2 linked regions of the Caballeronia sp. LZ062 genome follow. The protein of the gene in region 1 interacts with the protein of each later gene in a pairwise test. Links are inferred from orthologs where the notes say so. Each region holds a gene or a part of one and is shown in the gene's direction. Other genes may lie near its edges. The genes, in order: dnaE and dnaQ.

Region 1 (12,448 bases):
TCGCCGGCTGGCCGCCGAGACGCTCGGTTTGCCCACATCGCCTTATGCGTTCGCGCAATCGCTCGACGAGATGAAGGCAGCGATCGCGAAGATCGGCTTTCCGTGCGTCGTGAAGCCCGTCATGTCGTCGTCGGGGAAAGGGCAGTCGGTATTGCGCAGCGACGCGGACATTGAGCCGGCGTGGACGTACGCGCTGGCCGGCGGGCGCGTCAATCACGGCCGGGTGATCGTGGAAGGCTTCATCGACTTCGAGTACGAAATCACGCAGCTCACGGTGCGTGCGGCCGATCCCGAGACCGGCGCGACGCAGACTTACTTTTGCGAGCCGATCGGCCACGTTCAGGTGGCGGGAGATTACGTCGAGTCGTGGCAGCCGCAAGCCATGAGCGCCGCCGCGCTCGCGAAAGCCCGCGACGTCGCCGCGAAGGTGACGACGGCGCTCGGCGGGCGCGGCCTCTTCGGCGTGGAACTCTTCGTGCGCGGCGACGACGTATGGTTTTCCGAAGTCAGCCCGCGTCCGCATGACACGGGTCTCGTCACGCTCGCGACGCAGCGTTTCTCCGAATTCGAGCTTCACGCGCGCGCCATTCTCGGCTTGCCGGTGGATACGTCGCTGAGCACGCCGGGCGCGTCGGCGGTCATTTACGGCGGTCTCGACGAAGCCGGGATCGCGTTCGAAGGCGTCCGCGAGGCGCTTGCCGTGCCGGGCGCAGACCTGCGGCTTTTCGGCAAGCCGGAGAGCTTCGCGAAGCGCCGGATGGGAGTCGCGGTGGCGACGGGCGCCGATACGGACGAGGCGCGCGAACGGGCGAAGCTGGCGGCGTCGAAGGTACGGCCGGTTTCGACGAACTGAGACGCGCCTCGCGCTTGGCGCAGGTAACAGGAGCAAGACATTGAAACGCTTATTGTTTGTCGCGCTGGTCGCGGGATGCGTCGGGCTTTCTGGCTGCGGGCTCGCTGCCGCGCCGTGCCGGATCGCATCGGCGGGCTTGAAAATCGTGCCGGTCGTCGGCCATGTCGCCGCAGCGCCGACCGACGCGTGTGCCGATGTCATCGACCCTTGACCGGCTAGCGCCGCCAGCATCAGACAATGAACAACGTAACGATGAACAAGCTCCTCGCATTCTTCGCCACTACGCTACTTGCAATGTGGGCGTTGGCTACGCCGTCCGCGCACGCGATGCCGCTAACCGTTCCGCAAATCCAGGCGGCATCGACGCACACCACGCGCTACGACTGCCGCGACGGCAAGAGCATCACGGTCCAGTACACGAACACGCGCAACCGGCAGAGCTTCGCGGCGCTGACTGTCGACGGGCGCAAGCTGCTCTTCGTCAACGTGATCGCTGGGTCGGGCGCAAAATACGCCGCCGATCAGTACGTCTGGTGGACCAAGGGCAAGCAAGCCAACCTCTACGACGAGATGGCCGCGAAAGATTCACCGCCGCTGCTCGCGGACTGCCAGGCGCGCGAGAAGTAGGGCGGAAGCGGGACGGCGGACGCGGCTGCGTGGACGTAGAGACTTGCGTCCGGGCCCTTTGGCATGCGGTGCTACAATGTGCGGCTTTCCCGCAGCGAAAGTGCCGCCGCCGCGACGGCGCTTCGCTTGCGCCAGGGCGGCCGCGCAGCGCCGCTGCCGGCGAACTTCTTTGCGCGCCGTGTCGTTGAAGCGTCATTGAAGCTGTGTTCCATCCAGGTATGAGTCGCGTTCGGCTGGAAGGCGGCGGGACGCAGGCGTCAGCCGCCCACGCCCGATGGCCGGCTGCGTTGCGAGCCGCGCGCCAAGGCACGCATCATGCGCACGAATAGCGCGCAACCTCTTGCAAGTGCGTCGCGGGTCATTCCGCGTCACCGAAACACACACGCGTGATCGGCGAAATCGTTCACGATCGTTCACGCGCGCCGCATCGAGCGGTTTTTTAGCGAAAGCCAAGATAGTCACCATGTCTGATTCCGTCGCACCGAACACGTCCAACGAAGAAGCCACGGCCGCACCGACCTTCGACCAGTTCGGCTTGTCCCCCGAGATCCTCAAGGCGGTGCGCGAGTCGGGCTACACGACGCCTACGCCCATTCAGGCGAAAGCCATTCCCGTCGTGCTGTCGGGCCGCGACGTCATGGGCGCGGCGCAAACCGGCACGGGCAAGACGGCGAGTTTCTCGCTGCCGATCATCCAGCGTCTGCTGCCGAACGCCAACACGAGCGCATCGCCTGCACGCCATCCGGTGCGCGCGCTCATGCTGACGCCGACGCGCGAACTCGCCGACCAGGTCGCCGCGAACGTCCAGACCTACTCGAAGCACACGCCGCTGCGCAGCACGGTCGTTTTCGGCGGCGTCGACATGAACCCGCAGTCGGAGGCGTTGCGCCGCGGCGTCGAAATCCTGATCGCGACGCCGGGCCGCCTGCTCGACCACGTGCAGCAGAAGACGCTCAACCTTGGCCAAGTGCAGATGCTGGTGCTCGACGAAGCCGACCGCATGCTGGACATGGGCTTCCTGCCGGACCTGCAACGCATCCTGAATCTGTTGCCGAAGGAACGCCAGACGCTGCTTTTCTCGGCCACGTTTTCGCCGGAAATCAAGAAACTGGCGGCGACGTACCTGCGCAACCCGCAAACCATCGAAGTGGCGCGCAGCAACTCGACGGCGACGAACGTGCGCCAGATCGTCTACGAAGTGCACGAGAGCGACAAGTCGGGCGCGGTCGCGCAGATCATTCGGGAGCGCGGGCTCAAGCAAGTGATCGTGTTCTGCAACAGCAAGATCGGCGCGAGCCGGCTCGCGCGCGTGCTGGAGCGCGACGGCATCGTGGCGACCGCGATTCACGGCGACCGTTCGCAGAGCGAGCGCATGCAGGCACTCGACGCGTTCAAGCGCGGCGAAATCGAGGCGCTCGTGGCCACGGATGTCGCGGCGCGCGGTCTCGACATCGCCGAACTGCCGGCGGTCATCAACTTCGACCTGCCGTTCAACGCGGAAGATTATGTGCACCGCATCGGCCGGACGGGTCGCGCGGGCGCTTCCGGAGACGCGCTTTCGCTGTGCAGCCCGAACGAGCGCAAGCAGCTAGCTGATATCGAAAAGCTCATCAAACGCCCGCTCGATGTCGAGACGCTGCAAGTCGCGACGCCCGTGCGCCGCGACGCATCGCGCCGTGACGAGCGGCCGGCGCGCGGCGAACGTTCGGAACATCGGCATGGCGCGCGAGAGGAAGCGGGCGCGCGCCGTCGCACGTCCGGTTCGTACGATCGGCCGCGTGGCCGTCAGCAGCCGGTGGACGAGTTCTTCCTGAAGCCGTACGAACCGTCGCCCGCGGCGATGAAGCGGCAAGAAGAGACGGTCGAGCCCGAGCGGAAGACTGCGTCGAAGCAGCCGCTGGCGGCGCTTCTCGGCGGTTTGGGTATGCCGCGTAAGACGTCCTGAGCGTTCACGAGCGTCGAACAGAAACGGCAGCCTCTCGCGGCTGCCGTTTTTCGTTTCAGGACGCGAATCGCTGCGCCCAGTCAGCGATGGCTCGTGCATAGAACGCATCGAGCGAGCGCGCGGCCGACGCATCGATGCCGAGATGCCGCGCCGCCTCTATGAGCGCGCCGAGCGGAGCGGTCGTATCCAGCGGCGTTGCGCCGGTCTGCTTGCTCAGCTTCTCGCCGGTTTCGTTGGTGACGACCGGCACGTGCAGATAAGCGGGCGTCGGCACACCGAGGCACTGCTGGAGATAGATTTGCCGGGCGGTGGAATCGAGCAGGTCCGCGCCGCGCACGATGTGAGTGATGCCCGCGTCGGCGTCATCGACGACGACCGCGAGTTGATACGCCCACAAGCCGTCCGCGCGCTTGAGCGCGAAATCGCCCACTTCTGCGGCGAGATCTTGCGACTGCGCCCCTTGCCAGCGATCAACGAATGTAATGCGCGCCGCGTCGCCGTCCGGCACGCGCAGCCGCCATGCACGCGCGGCGCGGCCGTTGAGGCCGTTGCGGCACGTTCCGGGATACGCGAGCGTCGCGTGACGCGCGTGCGCATGCACGAGCGAGTCGGCGATTTCGCGCCGCGTGCAACCGCATGGATAGACTAGGCCGCCGGCTTGCAACTGCTCGAAGGCGTGAGTGTAGGCGTCGTCGCGCTGGCTTTGCCAGACGGGCGGCTCGTCGGACGTCATGCCGAGATGCGCGAGCGTCGCGAGAATGTCGTCGGCGGCGCCGGGCACCGTGCGCGGCGCGTCGACGTCTTCGATTCGCACGATCCACGTTCCGCCGTGCGCGCGGGCATCGAGAAAACTCGCGAGCGCGCTGACGAGCGATCCGGCGTGCAGCGGGCCCGTCGGCGAAGGCGCGAAGCGGCCGCGATAGCGCATGTGACGAGGCTTAGGCCGCCTGGCCGACTTTTGCGTCCGGGTGACACGCGGGGCACGTCTCGCCCGGCTTGTAGTAGGGCGACTTCTGGTCCTCGACGCTCACGACCGCGCGGCAGCCGAAGCACTGCGCGGTGGCCGTCGGCTGGAGATTCGGATCGAGCGCGGTCCGGTAATCGAACACGAAGCAGTCGCCGTTGTAATGCGCGCCGCCGACTTGCTCGAAGTATTTCAGAATGCCGCCTTCGAGCTGATAAACGTGGTCGATGCCCACTTCCTTCATGTGGATCGCTGCTTTTTCGCAGCGAATACCGCCGGTGCAGAACGACACCACCGTCTTACCTTCCAGGTCCGCGCGGTTCTGCGCGATCACTTCGGGAAACTCGCTGAACTTGGCGATGCGATAGTCGAGCGCGTTCTCGAACGTGCCGACATCCACTTCGAACGCGTTACGCGTGTCGAGCATCACGACGGGCCGGCCGGCGTCGTCGTGACCGCGGTCGAGCCAGGTTTTGAGCGTGGGCGCATCCACGGACGGCGCACGGCCGAGTTCCGGCTTGATCGCGGGCTTTTTCATCGTGATGATTTCGCGCTTGAGCCGGACCAGCATGCGGCGAAACGGCTGCGTCTCGGAGAAGCTCTCCTTGAACTGCAGGTCGGCGAAACGTCCGCCGAAGAGCGCATCGGTGCGAATGTAGTCGATGAATTCGCGCACTTCGGGAACCGGCCCCGCGATGAACAGATTGATGCCCTCCGGCGCCAGCAGGATCGTGCCCTTGAGGCCGAGCGCCTTGCAGCGTTCGGTGACGAGCGGCCGCCACGCGGCGCCGTCCTCGATGGTGACGAATTTGTAGGCGGAAAGGTTCAATATGCTCATGATCGATACGGTAAAACGCGTAAAAACGGGATCAGCGCGGCACGGTTGCGCCGCGCAAACCGCTATTATCCCGCAAACGGCGGGCGCGCCCGGCCCGGTCCGCGCGTCGTCCCGCAAACTCTTGCGCGTGCTCAATTTCGGGAGCCGTGAGCCCCTTATCCGTTCGGCCAACGCGGCGCTCGCGGGCAATGTCGCGACTGACCGCATGTACAATATCGGCATGTCAGATCCCCGCTTCGTTCATCTCCGCGTCCACTCCGAATTCTCGATTGCCGACGGCATCGTGCGGCTGGACGACGTCGTCAAATCGGCAGCCGAAGACGGCCAAGGCGCGCTTGCGCTGACCGATCTTGCCAATGCGTTCGGCCTCGTGCGCTTCTACAAGGAAGCGCGCGGCAGGGGCGTTAAGCCCATCGCCGGGTGCGACGTCTGGATCACGAACGCGGCCGACCGCGACAAGCCCTCGCGCCTGTTGCTGCTCGTGCGCGACAAGACCGGCTACCTGAATCTCTGCGAACTGTTGAGCCGCGCGTGGCTCACGAACCAGTATCGCGGCCGGGCGGAAGTGATGGTCGAATGGCTGGAAGAGGGCCTTGCAGAAGGTCTACTCGCGCTATCGGGCGCGCAGACCGGCGACATCGGCATGGCATTCGCGGCGGGCAATACCGCGAGCGCGGAGCGTCACGCCGAGCGTTGGGCGAAACTTTTCCCGAACGCGTTCTACATCGAACTGCAGCGCGCCGGCCAGCCGGGCGAGCAGGCGTACATTCAGGAAGCCGTGGCGCTCGCCGCCAAGTTGGGCCTGCCGGTGGTCGCCACGCACCCGCTGCAGTTCATGACCCCGGACGACTACACCGCGCACGAAGCGCGCGTGTGTATTTCAGAGGGCGACATTCTCGCCAATCCGCGCCGCCAGAAGCGGTTCACGACCGAGCAGTATTTCCGCACGCAGGACGAAATGTGCGCGCTCTTCGCGGACATTCCGTCGGCGCTCGCGAACACGGTGGAGATCGCCAAACGCTGCAATCTCACGCTCGAATTGGGCAAGCCGAAGCTCCCGCTGTTCCCGACGCCCGACGGCATGTCGCTCGACGACTACCTCGTGCAGTTGTCGAAGGAAGGCCTCGAAGTGCGGCTCGCGCAGCTTTTCCCCGACGAGTCGGAACGCGACGCACAGCGCGAGACGTATTACAAGCGGCTCGACTTCGAGTGCGGGACCATCATCAAGATGGGCTTTCCGGGCTACTTCCTGATCGTCGCCGACTTCATCATGTGGGCGAAGAACAATGGCGTGCCGGTCGGCCCGGGGCGCGGCTCGGGCGCGGGATCGCTCGTCGCGTATGCGCTCGGCATCACGGATCTCGACCCGCTGCGCTATAACCTGCTGTTCGAACGCTTCCTGAACCCGGAACGCGTGTCGATGCCGGACTTCGATATCGACTTCTGCCAGGAAGGGCGCGACCGCGTCATTCAGTACGTGAAGGGCAAGTACGGCGCGGACGCCGTCTCGCAGATCGCGACCTTCGGCACGATGGCGGCGAAGGCGGCGGTGCGCGACATCGGCCGCGTGCTCGATCTCGGCTACATGTTCACGGACGGCATCGCGAAGCTGATTCCGTTCAAGCCGGGCAAGCACGTGACCATCGCGGACGCGATGAAGGAAGAGCCGGCGCTTCAGGAGCGTTTCGACACCGAAGACGAAGTGCATCAGTTGCTGGAACTGGCGCAGCGCGTCGAGGGCCTCACGCGAAATGTGGGCATGCACGCGGGCGGCGTGCTGATCGCGCCCGGCAAGCTCACGGATTTCTGCCCGCTTTATACGCAGGGCGAGGACGGCGGCGTCGTCAGCCAGTACGACAAGGACGACGTGGAAGCCGTCGGCCTCGTGAAGTTCGACTTTCTGGGCCTGACCACGCTCACGATTCTGGATTGGGCGGAGCGCTATATTCGCCGCCTCGATCCGTCGAAGAAGGACTGGAGCCTCGCGCAGGTTCCGCTGGACGATCCGGCTTCGTTCACCATTCTCAAGAAGGCGAACACCGTCGCCGTGTTCCAGCTGGAAAGCCGCGGCATGCAGGGCATGCTGAAGGACGCGCGGCCGGACCGCTTCGAGGACATCATCGCGCTCGTCGCGCTGTATCGTCCGGGCCCGATGGACCTGATTCCGAGCTTCTGCGCGCGCAAGCACGGGCGCGAGATCGTCGAGTATCCGGACCCGCGCGTCGAACCTGTTCTGAAAGAGACCTACGGCATCATGGTCTATCAGGAGCAGGTGATGCAGATGGCGCAGATCATCGGCGGCTACTCGCTCGGCGGCGCGGACTTGCTGCGTCGCGCGATGGGCAAGAAGAAGCCCGAGGAAATGGCCAAGCACCGCGAGATTTTCGCGGAAGGCGCGGCCAAGAACGGTCTCACGCGCGAGAAGTCCGACGAGATCTTCGACTTGATGGAGAAGTTCGCGGGCTACGGTTTCAACAAGTCGCACGCGGCGGCGTATGCGCTGCTCGCGTATTACACGGCGTGGCTCAAGGCGCATCATCCGGCGGAATTCATGGCGGCCAACATGTCGCTTGCCATGGACGACACCGACAAGGTGAAGATTCTCTTCGAGGACTGCATCGCGAACGGCATGACCGTGCTGCCGCCGGACATCAACCAGTCGGCGTATCGCTTCGAGCCGGTCGCTGACGCGGACGGGAAGCGTTCGAAGATCATTCGTTATGGCCTCGGCGCGGTGAAGGGCAGCGGGCAGAACGCAATCGAGGAGATTCTGCGGGCGCGCGAAGACGGCGCGTTCACCGATCTGTTCGATTTCTGCGAACGCATCGACCGGCGCGTCGTGAACCGGCGCACGGTGGAGGCGCTGATTCGCGCGGGCGCGTTCGACGCGCTTCATGCCAATCGCGCGCAACTGCTGGCTTCCGTGCCGCTCGCGATGGAAGCCGCCGAACAGGCCGCCGCCAACGCCATGCAGGCGGGCCTCTTCGACGTGGGCGACACGCCGCTGCAGAAGCATGAACTCGTCGACGAGCCCGCGTGGTCGGACAAAAAGCGGCTTCAAGAAGAGAAGACGGCGCTCGGCTTCTATCTGTCCGGTCATCTTTTCGACGCCTACAAGGGCGAAGTGCGCCGCTTCGTGCGCCAGAAGATCGGCGAGCTGAAGGAAGGACGCGACAAGCTGGTCGCAGGCGTGATTTCGTCGATGCGCACGCAGATGACGCAACGCGGCAAGATGCTGATCGTCAATCTCGACGACGGCACCGGCCAGTGCGAAGTGACCGTCTTCAACGAGCAGTTCGAAGCGAACAAGGCGCTTTTCAAGGAAGACGAACTGCTCGTCGTGCAGGGCCAGGCGCGCAACGACGCGTTCACGGGCGGCATCCGCTTTACCGTCGATACCGCGATGGACCTCGAACGCGCGCGCAGCCGTTACGCGCAGTCGGTGAAGGTGGAGATGAACGGCAACGCCGACGCCTTGCGGCTGCGCCGCGTGCTGGAAGCGCATGCAGCACGCGAACAGGCCGCGCCGCCGCCGATGCCGGTCAGGGAGAACGGCCGTCAGCGTCAGAGCGCCGCGCCGATCCCGAACGGGCTGAACGTGAGCATCGTTTATCGCAGCGAGCACGCGGAAGGCGAAGTGCGTCTGGGCGACGCGTGGCGTGTCAAGCCCACCGACGATCTCATCAGCGCGCTGCGCGGGGAGTTCGCGGGAAGTGAAATCGAGATTGTTTATTGAGGCGGGCGCCGGCTCAGATACGCCAGTTTGACGAAGCGGTAGTACACCGTTTGGGCATTAAAGACGGCGATCATGAAGCCTGATCGCCCGTCGAGAAACCCGCGCCGCAGAATGTAGGTCCTGACGAAAGCCCACGCGCCGCGCGTCACGGCCATGCCGAGGCTGGCGCGCTTGCCGGCGGCGTGGCGTTGCCGCGCGCCGGCCGTCGAGTAGGCGTCGAGCTTGCGCAAGACGGTCTCGAAGTCTTCGTAAGAGTAGTGCAGCAATTTGCCTTCGAGCCGCGCCACGGCCGCACCCGGCGGCACGACGAGCCGTTCGTGCACGAGATCGTCGGAGAAGCGCGCGGTGCCGCGCCTGAAGAGCCGGGGAATCCAGTCGGGGTACCAGCCGCTGTGCGTGATCCAGTCGCCGCAGAAGCTCGAGAGTCGGTCTACCGCGTACACATCGGCAGCCGGTTGGGCGATCACGCGCCGGATTGCTGTGCCGAGCTCGGGCGTCACGACTTCGTCGGCGTCGATAGAGAGCACCCAGTCAGTCGAAAGCGCGTCGAGCGCGCGGTTCTTCTGCGGCCCGAAGCCGGGCCAGTCCGGCGCGCTGATCACGCGCGCCCCGTGCTGTCGCGCGATGTCGGCGGTTGCGTCGGTGCTGCCGCCGTCGATCACGACGATATCGTCGGCGAACGACACGGATGCGAGACATTGCGCGAGCCGCGCCGCTGCGTTGTGCGTGATGATGGCGATGCCGAGGCTCTCGTGTGTCATATCGTCGGGCCGTAGCGGCTGGGTTGCTTGTGGCGCGTATTGTAGAGCCATCGACCGGCCGCAAGCGCGCCATCTGAATCGGACAAGCCGGGCGGTCTACAATGGCGGATTGTTGTGGCGTCCGGCGGTTTTGCGTCGGCGCGGCCTTTTTCCTGGCTGGCGAATACGGCTGCCGGGGCATCGCAACGCAGAGGACGATTTGAGCGAGAATTCGAGCGAGAAGCAGACACTGAGAAAGACCATCGGCGAGGGCAATACCACCTCGCCCGCAGCCGTCATGAAGCGGCTATGGCCGTACCTTCGGCCGCTCATGGGTATCGCGCTTCTCGGACTCGTGGCGATGGGTTTCGTCGCGGCCAGCGAAGCGGGCATTCCGATGCTGCTCAAGCCGCTGCTCGACCACGGCTTCGGCACGCGAGGCAGCGAGAAAGCGAAGTGGGTCGTGCCCGTCGCGGTGATCGGGCTTGCGCTTGTGCGCGGCGTCGCGCAATACGCATCGGGGTATCTGCTCTCCTACGTGTCGAACAAGATCCTGCTGCAACTGCGGCTGCAGATGTTCGATCGGATGATCCACACGAGCGCCGGCTTCTTTCAGCGCGAGACCGCCAGCACGGTGATCAACGCCATCGTGTTCGAGGTCAACCAGATCCTTCAGGTGCTGTCGAGCGTCGTCGTCACGCTCGTGCGCGATTCGCTCACGGTCGTGTTTCTGCTCGGCTATCTCTTCATTCTCAACTGGCGCCTCACGCTGATCGTCGCGCTCATTCTGCCGGGCATCGGCTGGCTGGTCTCGAAGATCAACCGGCGCTTGCGGCGTCTGAACCGCGAGCATCAGATGCTCACGAACGACCTCTCGTATATCGTCGAGGAGACGGTGGGCGGCTACAAAGTCGTCAAGGTGCATAACGGCGAGCCGTACGAAATGAGCCGTTTCACCGAAATGAGCAGCCGCCTGCGCGGTTACGCCATGCGCATGCAGGTGTCCGGCGGTCTTGCCCAACCGCTCACGCAGTTTTTGGCATCCATCGCGCTCGCCATCGTGATCACCATTGCCGTGCTGCAGTCGGCGAGCGACCAGACCACCGTCGGCGGCTTCGTCGCATTCGTCACGTCAATGCTGCTCGTGATCTCGCCGCTCAAGCATCTGATCGACGTCAATCAACCGCTGCAGCGGGGCATGACGGCGGCGGAACTGATCTTCGGCCTCATCGACGAGCCGCCAGAGCCAGTGGGCGGCGGGCGGCGGCTCGATCGCGCGCAAGGCAGCATCGAGTTCCGCAACGTGTCGTTCAACTACGGCACGCAGGAGCGCGCCACGCTGGATCACGTGTCCTTCAAGGTCGCGCCCGGCGAAATGGTCGCGCTCGCGGGGCCGTCGGGCAGCGGCAAGACCACGCTCGTCAATCTGTTGCCGCGTTTCTTCGATCCGGCCGAGGGCGAGGTGCTCGTCGACGGCGTGCCGCTCACTGAATACGCATTGGCCGATTTGCGTTCGCAAATGGCGATGGTCAGTCAGGACGTGGTTCTCTTCAACGACAGCATCGCTGCAAACGTCGCATACGGCACGGTGCCCGACCGCGACCGCGTGCTCGCCGCGCTGGCCGCCGCCAATCTGGCGGATGTCGTCGCGTCCATGCCCGACGGCATCGATACCTTGATCGGCGGCAACGGTATGCGTCTGTCAGGTGGCCAGCGTCAGCGTCTTGCCATCGCGCGCGCCATCTACAAGAACGCGCCGATCCTGATTCTCGACGAAGCCACGTCCGCGCTCGATTCGGAATCCGAGCGGCACGTGCAGTCGGCCCTGGAAACGCTGATGAAGGGGCGCACCACGCTCGTCATCGCGCACCGGCTTTCGACCATCGAGCGCGCCGACCGTATTCTCGTGCTGGAAGCGGGCAAGATCGCGGAGCAGGGCAGCCACGCGGAATTGCTGCGCCACAACGGTCTCTACGCGCATCTTCATCGCATCCAGTATCAGCAGCAGGCCGCGTGATCGCTCGCGCGGTCATCCTTGAAACCCGCCCTGAGTCGAACGAGCGGTTCCACAACATGCAAGCGATCGCAGAATGAAGCGGGTTCTGATAGTGAAGGTCAGTTCGTTGGGCGACGTGATCCAGGCGCAAGCCGTCGTCGGGGACTTGCATCGTGCGTTTCCGGGCGTGAAGGTGGATTGGGCGGTGGACGAGAATTTCGCCGATATCCCGCGCTGGAATCCGGGCGTCGCGCGCGTGTTGTGTGCGCCGTTGCGCCGCTTCAAGAAGGCGCGCAACGTGGGCGATCTGAAGGCCATCTGGTCGTCGATTCTCGACTTGCGTCGCGAACGCTATGACGCGATTTTCGACCTGCACGGCGTCTACAAAAGCGCGATCATTTCTTTCCTCGCGCGGTCCCGGCGGCGCTTCGGCTATGCGAACGTAAATCTCGGCGAGCGCGGCGCCGCGTTCGCGTACACGCATCGCTTCGCGCCGCGCCACGATGCGAACGCGTGGCAGGGCATGCGCCAGACGCTCGCGGACACGCTCGGCTATTCCATCGAGGCCGCGCCGCCCAGCGTCTTCGCCATTCCGAAGCCGGCGAAGCCGCTCGCGGTCACGAGCGACATGCCGTTCGCGCTGCTCTTTCACGCCACGTCGAAGCCGGAGAAGAAGTGGCCGGTGCAGAACTGGGTCGCGGTGGCGAAGGCCCTCGTCGAGCGAGGTGTGACGCCGCTCCTGCCGTGGG
Region 2 (11,149 bases), 990 kb from region 1 along the record:
AACGACGGTGTATGGGAGGTAGGCGCTAGGGTGCGGGTTGATATGCTCAAACCTTCGAATTATAGCGTGAAATCAGACGTTTCGCCACATTTCGGAAGTCTCCGCTTGCCCCGCGCCGCAGTTTCTCGCGACACCGTACGATGCCGTCCGCCCAGGCGTGCGCAGCACGCGGCTCGGCAGCAAGTGCCAGACGGCGCCTGGGAACTGCCATGCGATGGGCGCGCCTCAGACCGTCACGTGCGCGGCGGCAGGCAGTGACCGCGCGAAAGTTGCCGCCGGTCTTCCGCCGCACCTTCTTGCTATCCGTCTACGATGCGGTCCGCTCGGTCTTATGGAGTACGCGGCTCGGCAACACGTACCAGACCGCACTCGCCAATTGCAACGCGATGAGCACGCTCCACACCGTCACATGCGCGGCTGCCGGATAGTGACCGCCTTCTGGCGTCCAACGCGAAAGAACCGCGCCCACGCCGACCTGGAACCCGAAGATCAGCAGGAAAATCACCAGCGTGAGCGTGGTCGTCGCCCGCCCGATCATGTGCGACGGAAAATACTCCGCCATCACCGCGTAGCTCAGAATGCCGGTGCCGCCGAACACGCCGTATGCAGCCAGCAGCGCGGCGGGCGGCAGCGGCACGCGCAGCACCATCAACATTTGCACCAGTACATACAGCGCCATGCCGACGCCGCAGAACGCGTAGACGGACACGCCGCGCCGCTCCATGCCGCGCGCCGCCGCGCCGAAGCCGACGCATCCGAGCATCATCGCGAAGCCGAGCACCGACACGAGCGCGGCGGCGTGCGCGGGCGTCAGGTTCATCACATCCAGCAGATACGGCCGGATCCAGAGCGATTGCATCGCGTAGAACACGCCCTGCGTGACGACCGAAAAAGACGCGATCTTCCAAAAGGCGCCGCTCTTCAGGATATGCCACGTGCCCTTGAACTGGCTGATGACATCGGCCTGATGATGCGTGTCGGCGTTGCGCGGCGCGAACAGCGCGATGACTGCCGCGACGACGAGCGTGAATACGCCGAGGCCGATCGACACCTGCCGCCATGTCGTCGTTTGCAGCAGCGACGCCAGCGGCGATCCGACGACCACGCCGCCGAGTCCTCCCACGGCCATCGTGAAGCCGTTGACGAGTGGCAGCCGCGCGACCGGAAAATGTTGCGCGGACGCCTTGAACGCTGCGCTGAGACAGACGGACACGCCCACGCCGATCAGCAAGCGCCCCACCATCAATCCGCCTAGCCCGTGCGACGCCCCGAACGTCCAGATGCCGGCTGCCGCGAAAACGAGCATGCCGGCGGTGACGCGGCGCGGCCCGTAGTGGTCGAGCAGCACGCCGACCGGGATCTGCGCAATCGCGAAGCCGATGAAATAGAGCGAGGTCAGCAAGCCGAGATCGGCGGCGGACAGACCGAGATCGTGCGTGATGAGCGGCGCAAAACCGAGGTTGACGCCGCGGAACACGTAGGAGACGAAGTATCCGGCGGCGAAGAGAAGAAACACCCGGAGACGAACGGAAGACGGCATGCGCTGGAATGTTGTTCGATTTCTTTTGGAACGCCAGTTTAACTGCGTCACCAAATGAAAACGCCGTCACCTTGGTGACGGCGTGGGATAAGCGGAACCCGCGAGCCGCCCTGCCCTTACTTCTTCTTCGCCTTCGAACTGGCCGAATGGGCAGCGGTGTGTTTTTCTGCCTTGGCCGCGGTGGCCGCGGGCTTGACCGACACGCCTGTCTTCGGCGAAACGGTCGCCGACACGCGCGTGAGCGTATGTCCCGGCGCCTTGCCATGCGGCGTTTTAGCGGTGACACGCGTGCCGATTTTGCTGACGCCGCCCGACGAACGGCTCGATGCCGCCACCGTCTCGATGCGCGCCGGACCCGGCTCGGCCGGCACGGGACGACCGTACGGAACATGCAGCACGACGACCTGACCGGGCATGAACATATCGCGATGCGTATGGTTCCACGCGCGCACCTGCGCGACCGACACGTTGTAACGGTCCGCCAGCGTCGCGATGGACTGCTTGCGGCGCACGCGAATGGCCATCTTGCGCGTGTCGGGCACGTCGCGCTCCACGGCCAGCATGGCGTTGGCGGCGACGTCGGCGCTGATGTCTTCGTCGTCATCGTCCGTGCGCGGCACGACGATGGTCGATCCCGGCTTCAGGCGCATGCCCGCCGGAATGCGGTTGACCGACATGAGCGTGTCCGCGTCGACGCCGATCTTTTCCGCGATGGCCGCGGGCCGCGCGCGTTCCGTCACCGTGTAGGTGGTCCACGACGACAACGCGCCCGTGTACGAACCGAGGTTGCGCTGGAACGTAGCGGCGTTGTCGAACGGCAGGAGGATCTGTGGGTTGGTCGCGCCGAGAATGACCGGCTTCGCGAACGACGGATTGAGCGACCGGAATTCCTCGACGCTCATGCCGGCGAGCTTCGCGGCCATGGTCACGTCGATATCGCGCGCGGTCGTGACCGTGACGAAATACGGGTGATTCGGAATGTCCGGCAGCGCGAGACCGTACTGCTGCGGATTCGACACGATGTTCTTGACGGCCTGCAACTTCGGCACGTAATTGCGCGTCTCGTTGGGCATGCGCAGGCTTTCGTAGTCGGTCGGCAAACCGGCCGCTTCATTGCGCGCGATTGCCCGCTGCACATTGCCCTCGCCCCAGTTGTACGCGGCGAGCGCCAGATGCCAGTCGCCGAACATGTCATGCAGACGCGAGAGATAGTCGAGCGCGGCGCTCGTCGACGCGAGCACGTCCCGGCGCTCGTCCTGCCACATGTTCTGCTTGAGGTTGTAGTCGCGGCCGGTGCCCGGTACGAACTGCCACATGCCGGCCGCCTTCGCCACCGAGAGCGCCTGCGGGTTGTACGCCGACTCGATGAACGGCAGAAGCGCCAGTTCCGTCGGCATATGACGCTGCTCCAGTTCCTCGACGATGTGATACAGGTACTTTTGCGAGCGCGTGGTCATGCGCTCGACGTAATCGGGGCGCTGCGAGTACCAGTTCACCTGCATGTCGACGAGATCGCTCTGCAGGTCCGGAATCTGGAAACCATTGCGAATGCGACTCCACAGATCCGCGGAACCCGCGAGCGAAGTGACAGGCGTCTTGTCGACGTTGATGGTTTCCTTGGCGGCTGCGGTGCGGCGAATCGTGTCGGCGACTTGTTGCTGCGAGGCGGCGGTGGAAGTAGCGGATGTTGGATCGGAGGCGGGCGCTGTCGGCCCCTGGCTGGCACACGCGGCCAGCGTCAGGACGGATAGCGCACTTAAAGTTAGTCGCATGAACGTCTCGGCTTCCAAAAGATATGCTTGGAAATTTGGAGCCGATAGTACGGAACCGAACTTAGGACGTCAATAAGAATGCGCGTAAAACCCCTGCAAAATCTTGCATCTATCGCCGTTCCTAAAGTATCGGATTAAGTTCCCGCTTTCAGCGGAAGTTGTCTTTCCAGCTGCGCAGCAGGCGAAACGCTTCCGTGCGGCCGTCGATGGCCTCGCCAAACTGGGAGACGAGCGCCGCGTAAATCGCCGGCTGATCGACGCGCAAGAAAGGATTTACCGCCTTTTCGTGCGCAATCGTCGTCGGCAGCGTCGGCTTGCCGGCGGCGCGCAGCGCTTGCGCTTCGCCGCTCCACCGCGAGAGCGCCGCGCTGTCCGGCTCGCAGGCCCGCGCGAAGCGAATGTTCGACAGCGTGTACTCATGCGCGCAGTGCACGAGCGTCTTGTCGGGAAGCGCGGCAAGCGCGTCCAGCGACCTGAGCATCTGCTGCGGCGTGCCTTCGAAGAGACGTCCGCAGCCGCTCGCGAACAGCGTGTCGCCGCAAAAGACATGCGGTGTGCCGCTGCCGTCGTCTTCCTGAAAATAGGCGATATGGCCAGCCGTGTGCCCGGGCACGTCCATGACGCTAAATTCGAGGGCGGGCTGGGCGATGCGCACCGCGTCCCCGCCCGCGAGCCGCTCGGTCAGATGCTCGATGCGCTCGCCAGCCGGGCCGTACACCGGAATGCCCTCGTCCGAACGGCTATCGAGCAATGCTTTCACACCGCCGACATGGTCGCGATGATGGTGCGTGAGTAAAATAGCGGTCAGCCGCCAGCCGCGTTCGGCGAGATACGCCTCGACGGGCGCGGCGTCGCCCGGGTCGATCACGACGGCATCGCGCGAATCCGACACGAGCCAGATGTAGTTGTCGTCGAAGGCCGGGACCGGCACGTACTCGAGTTCGCGCCTGGGCGCGCGTTTGGACGAATCTTCAGCAAACGAATCCATGGCGATCATCTACGCGGCATCCGAACATGTCTGACCGAGCGATTATAGACTGGCCCGCCTGGACGAACTCCGCGCCGGGACGCTACGTGCTTGATTGGGAGCAGGCGCAGCTCGACCGCGTGGTCTGCGACATCTTCGGCTATCACGCGCTTCAGCTCGGCATGCCGCAACTGGACGCGCTGCGCGAGAATCGCATGACCGGGCGCGCGCTGGTGCTGGACGCGGAAAGCGGCGCAAGCGCCCCGTTCACGCTGCCGCGCACGCCCGGCCGCCGCGCAAGCGCGCCGGCCGGCCGCAGCACCGTGTGGTGCGAATTTCTGGATCTGCCGTTCGAAGCGCAGAGCGTTGACCTGCTAGTGCTGCCGCATACGCTCGAATTTTCGCGCGATCCGCACCGGCTACTGCGCGAAGCCGAGCGCGTGCTCGTGCCCGAGGGACAATTGATCATTCTCGGCTTCAACTCGCTGAGTCTGTGGGGCGCGCGGCAGTCGCTCGGCAAGGTGGCAGGACGCCCGTTCGTGCCGGAAGCGCACGACATGATCGCGTTCACGCGCATCAAGGACTGGATCAAGCTGCTCGGCTTCGACCTTGAACGCGGGCGCTTCGGCTGTTATCGTCCGCCGCTGCTGACGGACAAGTGGCTGCAGCGTTACGAGTTCATGGAGCCCGCCGGCGACCGCTGGTGGCCCATCTTCGGCGCTGCCTACATGATCACGGCGGTGAAGCGCGTGCGCGGCATGCGGCTCATCGGTCCACGCAAGCTGAAGAAACCCGCGCTCGCGCCCGGACTCGCTCCGGTCGCGGCCCCGCACACTCGCAACGAGCATTGATGACTGACGAATCCGCATCGGCCAAAGTAATCGACATCTATACTGACGGCGCCTGCAAAGGCAATCCCGGTCCGGGCGGCTGGGGCGCGCTACTGCGTTTCGGCTCGCTCGAAAAGGAACTGTTCGGCGGCGAGGCCGCGACCACGAACAACCGCATGGAACTGATGGCCGTGATCGCCGCGCTAGAAGCGTTGAAGCGGCCGTGCCACGCCGTGATCCATACCGACTCGCAATACGTGCAGAAAGGCATCAGCGAGTGGATTCACGGCTGGAAGAAGAAGAACTGGATGACGGCCGCCAAGACACCCGTGAAGAACGCCGACTTATGGAAGCGCCTCGACGCGCTCGTCGCGCAGCATCAGATCGAATGGCGCTGGGTCAAAGGACACGCCGGGCATCCCGAAAACGAACGCGCCGATGCGCTCGCCAATCGCGGCGTGACATCGCTCGCCGAAAGCTGAACGCAGCACTGACACGAATCTCATGCGCCAACTGATACTGGACACTGAAACCACCGGCCTGAACGCTCGCACGGGCGACAGGATCATCGAAATCGGCTGCGTCGAGCTGATCAATCGGCGGCTGACGGGCAACAACCTGCACCTCTACGTCAATCCGGAACGTGACAGCGACCCCGGCGCGCTGGCGGTGCACGGCCTCACGACCGAATTCCTGAGCGACAAGCCGAAGTTCGCGGAAATCGCCGCGCAACTGCGCGACTTCATCGAGGGCGCGGAACTGATCATCCACAACGCGCCTTTCGATATCGGCTTTCTCGACATGGAATTCGCGCTGCTCGGTCTGCCGAAGGTGTCCGAGATATGCGCCGGCGTGATCGACTCGCTCGCGCACGCGAAGCAGATGTTCCCCGGCAAGCGCAATTCGCTCGATGCACTGTGCGACCGCTTCGGCATCAGCAACGCGCATCGCACGCTGCACGGCGCGCTGCTCGACTCGGAACTGCTCGCCGAGGTCTATCTGGCGATGACGCGCGGCCAGGAAAGCCTCGTTATCGACATGCTGGGCGACACGCAAGCGGAGGGCGCGACGACTGCGCCGCGCATCGCGCTGGACGACCTCGATCTGCCGGTGATCGTGGCGAGCGGCGAAGAACTCGCCGCGCACGAAGCGGTGCTGAACGACCTAGACAAGGCGCTCAAGGGCACGAGCGTCTGGCGCACGCAAGCGCCGCAGACCGAGCCGGATGCGGTCGCCGCATAATTTTTCGAAATTGCTTAAAGAATCGCTTTACGAGACGAGATAGTCCTGACATAATCTCAATCTCTTCGGGTGGTTAGCTCAGCGGTAGAGCACTGCCTTCACACGGCAGGGGTCACTGGTTCGATCCCAGTACTACCCACCAGAATTCTGGTGCTGGTAATGCCAAGACACCGAAGATCAAAAGGCCCAAGTCTAGCGACTTGGGCCTTTTTCATTTCCGCGCGAGCACCACGCAGTCAAGTCGCCCAGACGCCCCGCGCCATCCCGCTCGCTGCGATCACCATCACCATCACAAGCGCCGCTTCGAGGTCGCTCATCCACGCGAAGCGGCGCGCACGCGTGAGGTCGATCGCCCCGCCCTGCGCCAGCGCCGCGCGCCGGCGGATCAGCGCGAGCATCGGCGAGACTTCGATAAGCAGAATGACCACGAGCGCGGTCATCTTCAGGTGAAAGAGCGGCTCGTGCAGATAGTACGCCCCGCCCTTCTCGAAGCCGCCGAATGCGCGCATCAGGCCGGTTACGATCAGCACCGCAGCCGTAATGCCCCATACCGCGTCTGAGCGGAACACATCCCGTAGTCGCAGCGCGTTTGCTTGCACTGATTCCGCCGCATCCAGCCGGCGCAACGCGCGCGCACGCGCGAGCACCGAGGCGAGCGCGAAGCCGAAAGCGAGCAGATGAAGCGCGGCGAGCAACCAACGTGTGAGCATCCTTTCCTCCCACGATCGACAAGAAAGACGTACGGCTCTACGTGATGCGAGTCAGACCTGGCTCAACGTTGCGTCGAGCGCGCGCGCGGCGCTGCGGTCGCTTTCGCTGGAAAGCGGCGCGCGAAAGACGGTCGTGCGATTGTGGCCCGCCGCGGCGGGCGAATCCCACAGCAATTCGACCTTGGGGCGTCGCGATAACCAGCTTCGGCGCGCAATGCCGTTCGGTGCCACCGGTGCTGCGGCGAGCTGCGTCGATGCCGCCAGGACAGGCCATTTCACCGAGAGCTCGCGTGCGTCGTACTGGCCGAGCTTGCGGCTCTCGGCCCAGACCATCGCGGTGCGCGTGACCGGGTCCAGCGAAATCGCATAACGCCCGATGGCGAAGCGCCGCGCCGCGATGTTCGTGCGCCACAACGCGCGCGGCCGGCAAATCCACATGACGACCGCATACAGCGCGGGCGCGACCGCGAGCCAGCCGTTGCTTTCCGCCAACGCATGCACGAAGCGGCGCCAGCCCGACATCCACACGAATGCGCCGACCGAAAACACCGCGAAACCGAACGTGAGCAGCGCGAGCAGGCGCAGCGCCTGCCGAAGCCACTGCGGCAACGGATGCAGCGGACGCTCCAGGCGCGGCTTCGCGCCGGGCAACACGATCAGAAGGAAGATCAGGACGAGATTGACACACGCCCACGGCGAAGAGGTCATCGCGCGCAGCGAAGAGACGTAGCCCATCTGCGACATCGACAGCGCCCACCGGGCCGCCAGAATTACGCCGATGGCCCGCAGCGCGAACAGAGTGCCTGCGCCCGGTGCGGGGCTCGCGCTGGTTTGCTTGGTTCTCGCCAAAGGGTGCGCTCCTGTCCACGAATGAGGCTTGCCGCCGCTTGTCGGTGTGCGCGGACGGCAAATGCGCCTTGCGTTGCGCAAAGCTCGGACATTATAGGGAGATTACGGAGGCCGTCACCGGTTTCGCATCGCGTAGTTCGCGCGGCGTTCATATTGCGACGCGACTGTGCCATTACGACAACGCCCCGCGCACCTTTCGGCGCGCGGGGCGTTGTCAGGGCCGCATCGCTGCGGCCACAGAACAGCGGACGGCTATCAGGCGTTGGCTTCGCGCAAAACGGTGCGGCGCTTCTGGCGCAGCAGTTCTTCGTAGTTCTGCACGTAGCGCGCCGCCATCACCTTCGACGAGAAGCGCGTCTCGAACGTCTCGCGAACCTTCGCGCGCGACAGCGAGTCGAGGCGCTTCACGGCGGCGATCGCCGACAGTTCGTCTTCCACGACGAAGCCCGACACGCCGTTTTCGATCACTTCCGGCACCGAGCCGCGATTGAACGCGATTACCGGCGTGCCGCAGGCCATCGCCTCGATCATCACGAGGCCGAAGGGCTCCGGCCAGTCGATCGGGAACAGCAGCGCATGCGCGTTGCCGAGGAACTCGGTCTTCTCGGCCTCGCTGATTTCACCGATGTACTCGACGTGCGGCAGCGCGAAGAGCGGCTTGATCTCTTCTTCGTAGTAAGCGCGGTCGGCCTTGTCCAGCTTCGCGGCGATCTTGATCTTCATGCCCGCGGCCTGCGCGATGCGAATGGCGCGATCCACGCGCTTTTCCGGCGAGATGCGGCCGAGGAAGGCGAGATAGCCGGGCTTCACGTTCGGAATCGGCGTGAGCAGGTTTTCCGGCAGACCGTGGTACACCGTCGACAGCCAGTTGGCCTGCGGCAACGGCTGGCGCTGGTTGTCGGAAATCGACACCACGGGCACGTCGTTGAACGTGTTGAAGATCGGCTGCAGTTCCGGCAGGTCGAGACGGCCGTGCATCGTCGTCAGGAACGGCACCGGCTGGCGCGCGAACAGCGAGAACGGGTAATAGTCGATATGGAAGTGCAGCACGTCGAATTCGTCGGCGCGGCGGCGGACTTCTTCGAGCAGCAGCATGTGCGGCGCCATCGTGTCGCGGATGGTCGGGTCGAGACGCAGCGCTTGCGGCCAGAAGGCTTCGAGCTTCGCGGACGTTTGCGAATCACCGCTCGCGAAGAGCGTGACGTCGTGTCCGGCCTCGACAAGAGCCTCGGTCAGATAGGACACCACGCGTTCCGTGCCGCCGTAGAGCTTCGGCGGAACAGCCTCGTGGAGGGGCGCGATTTGAGCGATTCGCATGGTCGTGAAACTCCTAATAAAAGGTCAGGCAAGGTACGGCTGTCATGTTCGACGTCGGGAGCGAATCGCTCGGCTCGGGCGAAAGCGGGTCACGGCGCAGCGCGGCGGCGCAACGGCTGGTGCTCGAGTGAAAAAGCGTGGTCGCTGACCACTGGCTCCGGCGCGGCGATCGGACAAAGCAACTTCGGAGCCATATCTCAAAATCCGCCGCGCTCAGCAATAAACGCACTCGGCCTTCGGCGGTTGACGACTTCCTACAGAAAGCTGTCAAAAAAACTCGGTGAAAACCCGGAGCGAATTATGGAGCCTTTTACAGCACCGACCGGCAGTCATTTCAACTTATTTACCTTGTTACACCGGGGAAACATTTGGCAAACCCCTGTTTATTAAGGTTGTTCTACATTGGAGCACGTGCCGCCGCAGTGCACGGGAGGAAGCTCGCACTGTTTCATCCACGGAGATCGATCCGCGATGCTGGCGCAACCCGTGCTTGTATCGACGCTGCCGCGCAGACGCTTCCCGCCGCAGCGCCTCAAGCGCTGCGGGCAACGACAGCCGACGTTTCATCGCAAAATTGCGCGCGATATGCTTACAATGCGCGCCCAAGCCCGATGTGACGTGCCTTTGGTTCCAGGCAAGGCGCGAAGCGGTGTACGGACGGCAACATCCGCCGCGCATCATTTGCCTGAACGACGTGCGCACGCGCGGTTACTGGCTACAATTCAGCGATGGAGACGGCGCCGCGCCGCCTCGGTGTCGATGTCGATCGCGCCGGCCACGCCGACGCATCGGACAGACAGTGCATCCGCATGGCATCGCCCGAAGGCGCAGCACACGCTCAACCGCTTTACGACCCAAAAAGACCATTGGACCAACTCACCGTCTCCCAGCGTAACGCGCACAACGCCAAGCTCGCGAGCTATGCGCACCGTCCGCTCGCGTTCCTGATGCGCTACATCCGCCGGCATCCGATCGCCCATGCCATCGTGCTCGCGAGCGTGTTCGCGGCCGTCGGGTGCGCCCTCGCATCGCAATACGCGATCAAGCATCTGATCGACGTGCTCGGTCAAGGGCGCGGCCACCCCGGCCCGCTCTGGGGCGCGTTCATGATCCTCGTCGGCCTGATCGCCGCGGACAACCTGCTGTGGCGGGTCGGCGGCTGGGTCGGCGCGCACGTGTTCGTGATCGTCACGGGCGATCTGCGCAAAGATCTGTTCTCGTACTTGTCCGGGCATTCGCCGACGTATTTCTCCGAGAAGCAGCCCGGCATGCTCGCGAGCCGCATCACCGCGACCTCGAACGCCATTTACACGTCCGAAAACGTGATGGCCTGGAACGTCCTGCCGCCGTGCATCGCGGTGCTGGGCGCGATCGTGATGATCGTCGCGGTCAATCCGCTGATGGCCGCCGGTCTGATGGCCGCCTCCCTCATTCTCGCGCTCGTGCTCTATCGGCTCGCGAAGCGCGGCTCGGCGCGGCATCACAGCTTCGCATCGAAGGCGGCGTCGGTGGACGGCGAACTGGTCGACGTGATCGGCAACATGGCGCTCGTGCGCGCGTTCGGCATGACGTTCCGCGAGCAAAAACGTTTCGGCTCGACGGTCAAGGCCGAAATGGTGGCGCGTCAGCAGAGCCTGCTCTACCTCGAAAAGCTGCGGCTCTTTCACGCCGTGGTCACCGCGATTCTCTCCGCTGGTTTGCTCGGCTGGGCGCTTTGGCTATGGTCGCAAGGCCGCGCGACCTCGGGCGACATCGTGCTCGTCAGCTCGCTCGGCTTCACCATCCTGCACGGCACGCGTGATCTCGCCGTCGCGCTCGTCGATGTAACGCAGCACGTCGCGCGTCTCGCCGAAGCCGTGCAGACGCTGCTGGAACCGCACGGCATGCCGGATCGTTCGGATGCGACGGAACTCGTGCCGCAA

The links.
Region 2: the proteins of dnaE (region 1) and dnaQ interact in binary tests that used the Escherichia coli proteins (3 or more experiments, as listed by UniProt). The link is inferred for Caballeronia sp. LZ062 from one-to-one orthologs.

Annotation. Positions count from the first base shown.
Region 1 is NZ_JARTWB010000002.1:1,609,436-1,621,883, reverse strand. Bases 5,055-9,163 are described here. They hold dnaE (DNA polymerase III subunit alpha), read left to right. Parts: upstream 5,055-5,447; coding sequence 5,448-8,963; downstream 8,964-9,163. Other genes in these bases: P9239_RS13605 (glycosyltransferase family 2 protein), read right to left, coding at 8,957-9,163; P9239_RS13615 (sulfurtransferase), read right to left, coding at 5,055-5,227. In the rest of the region: purT (formate-dependent phosphoribosylglycinamide formyltransferase), read left to right, coding at 1-853; P9239_RS13635 (DUF6726 family protein), read left to right, coding at 894-1,064; P9239_RS13630 (MliC family protein), read left to right, coding at 1,091-1,480; P9239_RS13625 (DEAD/DEAH box helicase), read left to right, coding at 1,944-3,425; tRNA glutamyl-Q(34) synthetase GluQRS, read right to left, coding at 3,481-4,353; more of P9239_RS13615, read right to left, coding at 4,364-5,054; more of P9239_RS13605, read right to left, coding at 9,164-9,724; lipid A export permease/ATP-binding protein MsbA, read left to right, coding at 10,002-11,720; waaC (lipopolysaccharide heptosyltransferase I), read left to right, coding at 11,794-12,448. UniProt on the Escherichia coli protein: DNA polymerase III is a complex, multichain enzyme responsible for most of the replicative synthesis in bacteria. This DNA polymerase also exhibits 3' to 5' exonuclease activity. The alpha chain is the DNA polymerase catalytic subunit.
Region 2 is NZ_JARTWB010000002.1:623,073-634,221, reverse strand. Bases 4,673-7,482 are described here. They hold dnaQ (DNA polymerase III subunit epsilon), read left to right. Parts: upstream 4,673-5,613; coding sequence 5,614-6,351; downstream 6,352-7,482. Other genes in these bases: P9239_RS08975 (hypothetical protein), read right to left, coding at 7,113-7,482; P9239_RS08980 (DUF2214 family protein), read right to left, coding at 6,588-7,061; rnhA (ribonuclease HI), read left to right, coding at 5,130-5,591; P9239_RS09000 (methyltransferase domain-containing protein), read left to right, coding at 4,673-5,130. Outside these bases: P9239_RS09015 (MFS transporter), read right to left, coding at 308-1,540; P9239_RS09010 (transglycosylase SLT domain-containing protein), read right to left, coding at 1,657-3,312; gloB (hydroxyacylglutathione hydrolase), read right to left, coding at 3,461-4,309; more of P9239_RS09000, read left to right, coding at 4,327-4,672; more of P9239_RS08975, read right to left, coding at 7,483-7,910; P9239_RS08970 (glycosyltransferase family 4 protein), read right to left, coding at 8,166-9,227; P9239_RS08965 (ABC transporter ATP-binding protein), read left to right, coding at 10,037-11,149. UniProt on the Escherichia coli protein: DNA polymerase III is a complex, multichain enzyme responsible for most of the replicative synthesis in bacteria. The epsilon subunit contain the editing function and is a proofreading 3'-5' exonuclease.